DNA from 2 places in the Alteromonas sp. 4NH20-0104 genome. Region 1 is predicted to be linked to the other one. Evidence: predicted binding sites of a transcription regulator. Region 1 holds the regulator's gene; the other holds the start of a gene.
What was found. The regulator FNR, encoded in region 1, switches genes on or off when oxygen is low (the NO sensors DNR and NnrR bind a similar motif). The targets are predictions, from matches to a motif close to TTGATCTAGATCAA.
Positions count from the first base shown of each region.

Region 2: the regulator FNR is predicted to act here: its motif matches at 2,246-2,259, upstream of AC27IB_RS14740 (HP1242/YdcH family protein).

Region 1 covers NZ_BAAJLP010000036.1:23,253-27,419, reverse strand. Annotated here, with positions in the region: gene AC27IB_RS20440 (heavy metal translocating P-type ATPase) at 1-1,307, shown strand, start outside; gene ccoS (cbb3-type cytochrome oxidase assembly protein CcoS) at 1,317-1,520, shown strand; gene AC27IB_RS20430 (sulfite exporter TauE/SafE family protein) at 1,513-2,181, shown strand; gene fnr (fumarate/nitrate reduction transcriptional regulator Fnr) at 2,208-2,945, shown strand; gene uspE (universal stress protein UspE) at 3,068-3,985, shown strand; gene ttcA (tRNA 2-thiocytidine(32) synthetase TtcA) at 4,106-4,167, shown strand, end outside.
Region 2 covers NZ_BAAJLP010000020.1:28,492-32,658, forward strand. Annotated here, with positions in the region: gene AC27IB_RS14735 (YgiQ family radical SAM protein) at 1-2,193, shown strand, start outside; gene AC27IB_RS14740 (HP1242/YdcH family protein) at 2,333-2,584, shown strand; gene AC27IB_RS14745 (hypothetical protein) at 2,728-3,138, shown strand; gene AC27IB_RS14750 (DUF3718 domain-containing protein) at 3,184-3,732, opposite strand; gene AC27IB_RS14755 (winged helix-turn-helix domain-containing protein) at 3,844-4,167, shown strand, end outside.

The sequences.
Region 1 (4,167 bases):
CAGCCATTGATGAGTCGATGCTGACAGGTGAATTTGAGCCGGTGTTGAAAGCCAGCGGCTCCGCAGTTTTTGGTGGTACGGTCAATCAACAAAACACCCTCACCGTCGAAGTGCATCAGCAACTGAAATACGCGCTGGTAAACCAGATTATACGCTTGCAATCTACCGCGATGGCTAATAAACCTAAGGCGGCGCAAATGGCCGATTCCTTTTCGCGCTATTTTGTATTTGCAGTGCTGGCGATCAGTGCCCTTACCTTTGCTTATTGGTCTGTGCAGGGTAACGACGAAGCATTCTGGATTGCCATTGCGGTGCTGGTTGCTACCTGCCCTTGTGCGCTGGGGCTTGCCACGCCGTCGGCACTGACCTGTGCAATGGCCAGGCTCAATAAACAAGGTATCCTGCTCAAACGCGCCGATGCCCTCGAACAGCTCACCGGTATAGATACTATTGCCCTGGACAAAACCGGTACACTTACCGAAGGCAAATTCGGCATCGCCGACCGCTGGTTTGTTAGCCCGGAGCAAGCAGAGCAACTGTACCGGATAACTGCGAGTCTGGAATCCCGCTCGGAACACCCTATCAGCAAAGCGTTTATCAGTAACGAGCAGTTAAAGGTAAGTGATTTTGAGGTAACCGCCGGTGGCGGGATTCGCGGTACTATCAACGAACAACATTACCTGCTGGGCTCAGCAAGCTTTACCCAGACCGACCCCGCCTCGGTGCCAATTGCCGCTAATGTTTATCTGGTATCTGATGGTCGGTGTCTGGCAGCCTATGAAGTGACTGACAGCCTTAAAACCGATACGGGTGAAACCCTGGCCGGTTTAAATGCCTATCAACTCGTACTGTTAAGTGGTGATACCCAGCAAAACGTTGAAAGCCTGGCAGCTAAACTGCCGCTCGCCGTCGCCACCGGCGGCCTGACGCCAGAACAAAAATATCAGGCCGTGCAAGCGTTACAGGCACTAGGCCACAAAGTGATGATGTTGGGTGACGGTATCAACGATGCGCCGGTACTGGCCAGTGCTGATGTGTCGGTAGCTGTGGGTAACGCTACCGATATCGCCAGAAACGCCGCTGACGTAGTGTTACTGAGTGAGTCGCTGGCAACGGTGCCGGCATTACTGTCGATTGCCCAGAAAACCCGTCGCAAAATACGTCAGAACATTCTCTGGGCTCTCGGCTATAACCTGCTGATCCTGCCTTTTGCGGTATCCGGGCTATTGTTACCGTGGATGGCCGTGATCGGGATGTCATTAAGTAGTATCATAGTGGTTTCAAACTCGATCCGATTATTAAAGTAAGGCGGTAACGTGAGTATTATATATGTGCTGATCCCGTTGGCTATTATTCTGGTCGCGGTGGCCTTAGGTATCTTTTTCTGGGCCGTAAAATCCGATCAGTTTCAGGATCTTGAGCGTCAGGGCTACAGCATTTTGTTCGACGACGACTTACCCGAAGAAGAGCGTAAAAAAACCGCCAATCCCCAGGACAAGCCCCATAACGACAATGAGTGACTATGGTTTTATTTCTGCTTTTGTCGTGGGACTGGCCGGTTCACTGCATTGCGTTGGTATGTGCGGGGGCATTGCCGGGGCGTTACGTGCGGCAGTCCCCGGCGGAAAGCCGCCATTAGCCTATATATTGAGTTATAACCTCGGCCGGATTACCAGTTATGCCATTGCCGGGGCGATAACCGGTGTACTCGGTCAGGTTGCCCGTGCTTCGGTAAGCCATGGTCTGATGATATTTCAGTTGCTAAGCGCCCTTATGCTGATTGCCATGGGGTTATATTTAGCCCAGTGGTGGCGAGGCCTGGCTCGTCTGGAAAAGCTCGGCAGCGGCTTGTGGCAACGCATTCGTCCGTATTCCAAACGGTTTATTCCGTTTAAGTCCCCGGTGTCAGCTTTTCCTTATGGATTTATCTGGGGATGGCTCCCCTGCGGACTGGTGTATTCAACATTAACCTGGGCATTAGTCAGCGGTGATGGTTTATACGGAGCCGCCACTATGGCAGCCTTTGGGCTTGGCACTTTTCCCGCACTGATAGCGGTAAGCATTGGCGCTGGCTGGCTATTAAAGCTCCTACAACACCCAAAGACTAAGTCATTAGTCGCAATTTGCCTTATTATATATGCGATTTTCTTGATTTACCGCACCCTAAACGGTAATAATTGAGCGACGCCCACACGGAGACGTAATCTATGTCAAAAGGCTCAGAATTTTCTATTCATTGTCAGAGCTGTAGTTTCAGCCATTTGTGCCTGCCGGTTTCGTTAAATAAAACCGAACTCGATTCGCTGGATGATATTATCGAGCGCAAAAAGCCGCTGCATAAGCACGATAAACTGGTGAAAGCCGGTGATAAATTTAATTCGCTTTATGCAGTACGCGCTGGCTCATTTAAATCGTTCGTCAGTAGCAAGGACGGCGAAGAACAAATTATTGGTTTTCATTTTCCCGGTGACATTATCGGTTTCGATGCCCTGCGCGAAAACGCTCACCAAAGCTATACGCAAGCGCTGGAAACAGCCATGGTTTGCGAATTACCTTATGAAACGCTGGATAAAATGGCGGTACAGTTCCCTAAACTGCGTCATCAGATCATGAGTTTTATGAGTGCTGAAATTAAGCAGGATCACGACCTGATGATGTTGCTGAACAAACGCACTGCAGAAGAGCGACTGATCTATTTCCTGGCGCATCTGTCTAAACGGTTTGAAGACCGCGGATTTTCACCTCGTCAGTTTAACCTCAGTATGACCCGTAATGAGATTGGTAATTACCTGGGATTAACCGTTGAAACGATTTCCCGGCTGTTAACCCGTTTCCAGAAGGAAGGCATTATTAAGGTTGATGGCAAACTCATCACTATCATCGATTTCGAAGCGATGGACAATAAACTGCATAGTATGGATATACCTTCCACCACTGTCAGTTAATCGCTTCTCAGGCTGTTTTTCTCCGGTATTTATCTATAACTTGATCCCGAACAAGTCAGAAACTGGAGAAACAGCGACTCACGTCGTACACTCATAATGAGTACTTCGCACGGAGAGTCGTTATGATTGATTACACCAACATTCTGGCCGTTGTTGAACCTGAAAGGGAAAACCAACCCGCCATCTCCAGAGCCATTGAACTGGCTGAAAAAACCGGCGCGAAAATTACCGCCCTGATGACTATCTACGATTTCTCCTACGAGATGACCACGATGCTTTCTGGTGAGGAACGCGAGGCGATGCGTCAGGCAGTAGTCAATGAGAGAACCGCCTGGCTCAAAGAGCAACTGGCTGTCTATGGCCAGCCCATCGAAGCAACGGTTGAATGGAACAACCGCCCTTACGAGGCGATCATCAAATATGCCCTGGCCAGTCAGGCCGATATTGTGGTGAAAGCCACCCGCTCTCATGATGATTTGCGCTCGGTTATTTTTACTCCCACCGATTGGCATCTGGTGCGCAAGTGCCCTACTCCGGTTTTGCTGGTTAAAGAGCATGACTGGCCTCAGGATGGCAAGATTGTGGCAGCCGTTAATGTAGGGACGGAATACCGTGAGCATGCCCAGTTAAACGATCGGCTCACCACTATTGCACAGGATTACGCAAAGCTGCTCAGCGGCCATGTGCACCTGGCCAATTGTTATCCGGGCACACCACTTAATATTGCCATTGAAGTGCCGGAGTTCGATCCGGAGTCTTACAATGCCTCGGTGAAAAACCATCATCTGGAAGAGATGGAGAAGCACAGCAGCAAATACTGCATTCCATTGGACAACTGCCATGTTAAGGAAGGCCTGCCTGAAAAAGTGATCCCACAGGTGGCCAGCGAACTCGACGCCGAGCTGGTGATCATTGGCACCGTTGGTCGCGTTGGCATTTCTGCCGCGCTGATCGGAAATACTGCCGAGCATGTTATCGATGAACTCAATTGTGATGTACTGGCGGTTAAGCCCGAAGGCTTTGAAAGCCCGGTGAGCTAAAGCAAATTGGGCGTGGCAGTTTTACCGGCTGCCACGCTGAACTCTGACATTAATCAGGGATGCAGCCTCCTCTGGCTTCACGTATAATGGCGCCCATCGCAATATGGGTCTTTCTTTATCATGAGTTTAAACATCAACAACGCCGCACCGGCAACGCAAACCAAGCAAAAATACAGCTTTAA
Region 2 (4,167 bases), on a different contig from region 1:
GCAACCATAAAAGCCGATCGCGGCCTGTTTTCTTATCCCAAATACTGGGCCCATTGCTACGGTAGTGCGCCATTTTTACCCATGTCCCGGGCCGAGATGGACGAACTGGGCTGGGATAGCTGCGATATTATACTGGTGACAGGTGACGCCTATGTGGATCATCCCAGTTTCGGCATGGCCATCATAGGCCGCTTACTGGAGGCCCATGGCTACCGGGTTGGCATTATTGCCCAGCCGGACTGGCAAAATAAAAACGACTTCATGCAGCTGGGCAAGCCTAACCTCTATTTTGGTGTGACGGCCGGTAACATGGATTCCATGATCAATCGCTACACCGCGGATAAAAAGCTGCGTCACGACGATGCTTACACGCCCAACAACGAAGGGGGTAAACGTCCCGACCGTGCGGTAACCGTGTATTCCCAGCGCTGTCGTGAAGCCTTTAAAGACGTGCCCATTATTATTGGTGGCATTGAAGCGAGCTTGCGACGTATTGCTCACTATGATTACTGGTCTGAGAAAGTACGTCGTTCAGTGCTGTTTGATGCTAAAGCTGATTTACTGATGTTTGGCAATGCCGAGCGCCCTTTAGTGGAAGTCACTCACCGACTGGCGGCTGGTGAAGCCATCAGCGACATTACTGATGTTCGCGGGACGGCCATCATTGTTAAACAACCCTTGCCTGAATGGCAGGGCGTTGACTCAACCTCTCTGGACAGACCGGGCAAAATCGACCCAATCCCCAGCCCCTATATTATGGAGCCGGATTGCGAGGGCGAGAACGAAAATAAAGGCAGCCAGCCTGCTGCCGAAACGCAAGCCCAGCCCATCGTGGTTCAGCCAGCTGAAAGGCGTAAGCCGTGGGAGCAGGTATACGTAAAACTGCCTGCATTTGAAGTAGTTCGGGACAACAAAACCCTGTATGCCCACGCCAACCGCATCTTGCATCAGGAAACCAATCCGGGCTGCGCGCGTGCGTTACTGCAACGTCATGGCGATCGCCATATCTGGATCAATCCGCCAGCCATGCCGCTTGAAACCGAAGAGATGGATGCGGTATTTGATTTGCCCTATCAGCGGGTGCCACACCCGGCCTATGGTGAAGCCAAGATCCCCGCCTACGACATGATCCGCTTTTCGGTTAACATCATGCGCGGCTGTTTTGGCGGCTGTACATTCTGCTCCATCACTGAGCATGAAGGCCGCATTATTCAGAGCCGTTCGGAAGATTCGATTATTCGGGAAATTGAGCAAATTCGGGATACGGTGCCGGGCTTTACCGGCGTGATCTCAGACCTGGGCGGGCCAACGGCTAACATGTACCGTCTGCGTTGCAAGAGCGCCAAGGCAGAAGCGACTTGTCGTCGCCCCTCCTGTGTATACCCTTCCATTTGTGCACACATGGACACCGACCACAAACCCACGATCGACCTGTATCGTCGGGCCCGCGATTTACCTGGCATCAAGAAGATCCTGATTGCTTCCGGCGTACGTTACGACCTGGCCATTGAAGATCCCAATTATGTGAAAGAATTGGCCAAACATCACGTTGGCGGATACCTGAAAATTGCCCCAGAACACACCGAAGATGGCCCGTTAAGCAAAATGATGAAGCCGGGTATGGGCACTTATTACCGCTTTAAGGAACTGTTTGACAAGTATTCGAAGGAAGCCGGTAAAGAACAATATCTGATCCCGTATTTTATTGCCTCGCATCCGGGTACCACCGATGAGGACATGCTCGCACTGGCTATCTGGCTGAAAGAAAACCGCTTTAAACTGGACCAGGTACAAAACTTCTATCCGTCGCCTATGGCAACGGCCACCACCCTTTATCACACCGAGGTTAACTCGCTGCGTAAAGTAAAAAAAGACAGCGAGAATGTGCCTTCTGCCAAAGGCGAAATCCACCGTCGCTTACATAAAGCCATGCTGCGTTACCATGATCCGAAAAACTTTGCGCAAATCCGCAAGGCACTGGTGAAAATGGGCCGCGAGGATCTGATTGGCCGTGGTCCACAACATTTGGTACCGCCGGAGTCTGCCAGCGAAAAACGTCAGAAAGCCGCCAAACCCCGTCGTGGTGAGCGGGCGATGACCAAACATACCGGTTTTAAAAATGCCGCCAGTCCCAACCCGGGCAATAAAAAGCGGTCACACAAAACCAAACGTAATAATCAGCAAAGTCACTAATGGTTCGGGCGGGTATCTCCCGCCCTCACCACCGGTTTATCACACCTAAACCATGACCTGAATCAAGGTAAATTTCGACTTGTCGCAGTAGACTATAATTAGTGGAAAGGCCACTGTTAACAACCAGATAAGAGCTACTATGAATATTGAAAAACATGATCTCGTCCATGAATTCCCTGATCATCAGCACACTATTCGTCATTTAAAAATGAATGACCGCCATTTCGCCAGACTGTTTGAACAATACAATGAACTCGATAGCCTGATCCATAAAATGGAAGAAGGTGCTGAGCCCACCTCCGATGACATCCTCAATGATAAAAAAGCAGATCGCGTACAGCTAAAAGATGCCCTGTTCACCTTTATTAAAGAAGCCGAAGCGACCAGCTAGTCGGCAACTCAGACGATACCCAACCTTTTACCGGAGTCTGCCTGCTCCGGTTTTTTCTTTTTCAACGCAAACTTGCGCCAGACAACTTTTAATTTTCGCTAAAAGACGTATTATTCTTAAATAGCAATAAAAAAGTGGTATCCATGGCATCTGAAAATTACTCAATCCAGTGTGAAAAACGGGTAGCGATTGTGCACATCAGAGGCAGTTGGAGTGAAAGTACAACGCGGCGCTTTGTTCGCGACTTCAAACAACAGATTACCCCCCTGCTTTGTGGTAACTGGGCGCAAATAGTTTTCTTTGATGACTGGCAGTTTTCCAGCCCGGACAACGAGCAGGCCATCACCGATTTACTGAACTGGTCTATTGTGAATGGGCTAACCCATTCAGCGCGCATTTTTAAAGCCGATCCGTTAAAGAGTTATCAGCTCAACCGGATGATGCACGAAAATGATTACAGTATGAATATTCGCCATTTTCATTGCGAAAAAGAAGGCGGCGAATGGCTGGCAAAACACGGGTTTCAGGTAAATCCGAGTTTGTTAACCGTATAACGCGTTACGAAGAGATGTTGCCATCCCTTCGTAAGCCGTTCGATTTTACTTACCTGTAGTCATACTCACCGTAATTTCCACCGGAACGCTCCGCTTAGCCGTTACATCTTTAATTTCGATGACAGCATGGGGGTAGGTATACCGTTTAATCACGTCATAGGTGTCTTCAGCACCATAATAACGCGCGAATGCCGCTAATTGCATACCATTACAAACCAGGCCGTTAGCCAGCACTCTGTAAGTTGAAGTATTTATTCGGCTTGAAGGGGTTAGTTCTCTGACCGCTTGTCGCAGGCCGGAACGGTCATCCTCGGCGGCATTTCTGCACACAGAAATGAGGTCTTTTTCAAGCGCTTTGGGATAGCCTTCTGCCATGGCGGTGCCACATACTGCTGATAGCGATAACACCGTCAGGCTAAAAGGTAAAACTTTGCTTATGTTCATCATTTTTCCTTTACCTGATTTTATTTGACTGATTTTTGTTTGGCTGGCGAAACGGCTGCTCAGACCTTTAAAGTGTAAGCGCGTACCGGTCTGGTCGTCTCTGACAAAATAATGAAGACTACATGATAATTTTAATTTACCAATTTTCATTAGCTTACCGAGCAATTGTCATTTGCATGTCATAGCGTTCATTTGTTTTTCATTTGCTCTGCTAAACTTTAGTAGCAGATAACGGGTAAGCTTTGTGAAGATTTTGCGCCCATGACGTACGATAAACCCACTCGAACCATTATTGATTCATCAGGCGAACAGCGAATGCTGTCACCGCAGTGTGGCGATCTGTTTAACATGCTAATGGATAATGAAGGCGATATTGTCACTCGCAGTGCCATGCGCAAGTTTATCTGGGGTCATCAGGTGGTTAGCGAAGATATGATCAACCATCTGGTTTGTCGGCTCAGAAAAGAGCTTAAATCACTGCCCGAACCCCCGCCCTGGCAAATCGAGGTAATCCCCAAAAAGGGCTACCGCCTGACTTCTCTTGAGCCTAAACACAATATCCCTTATTGGCTACACCGCTGGGTG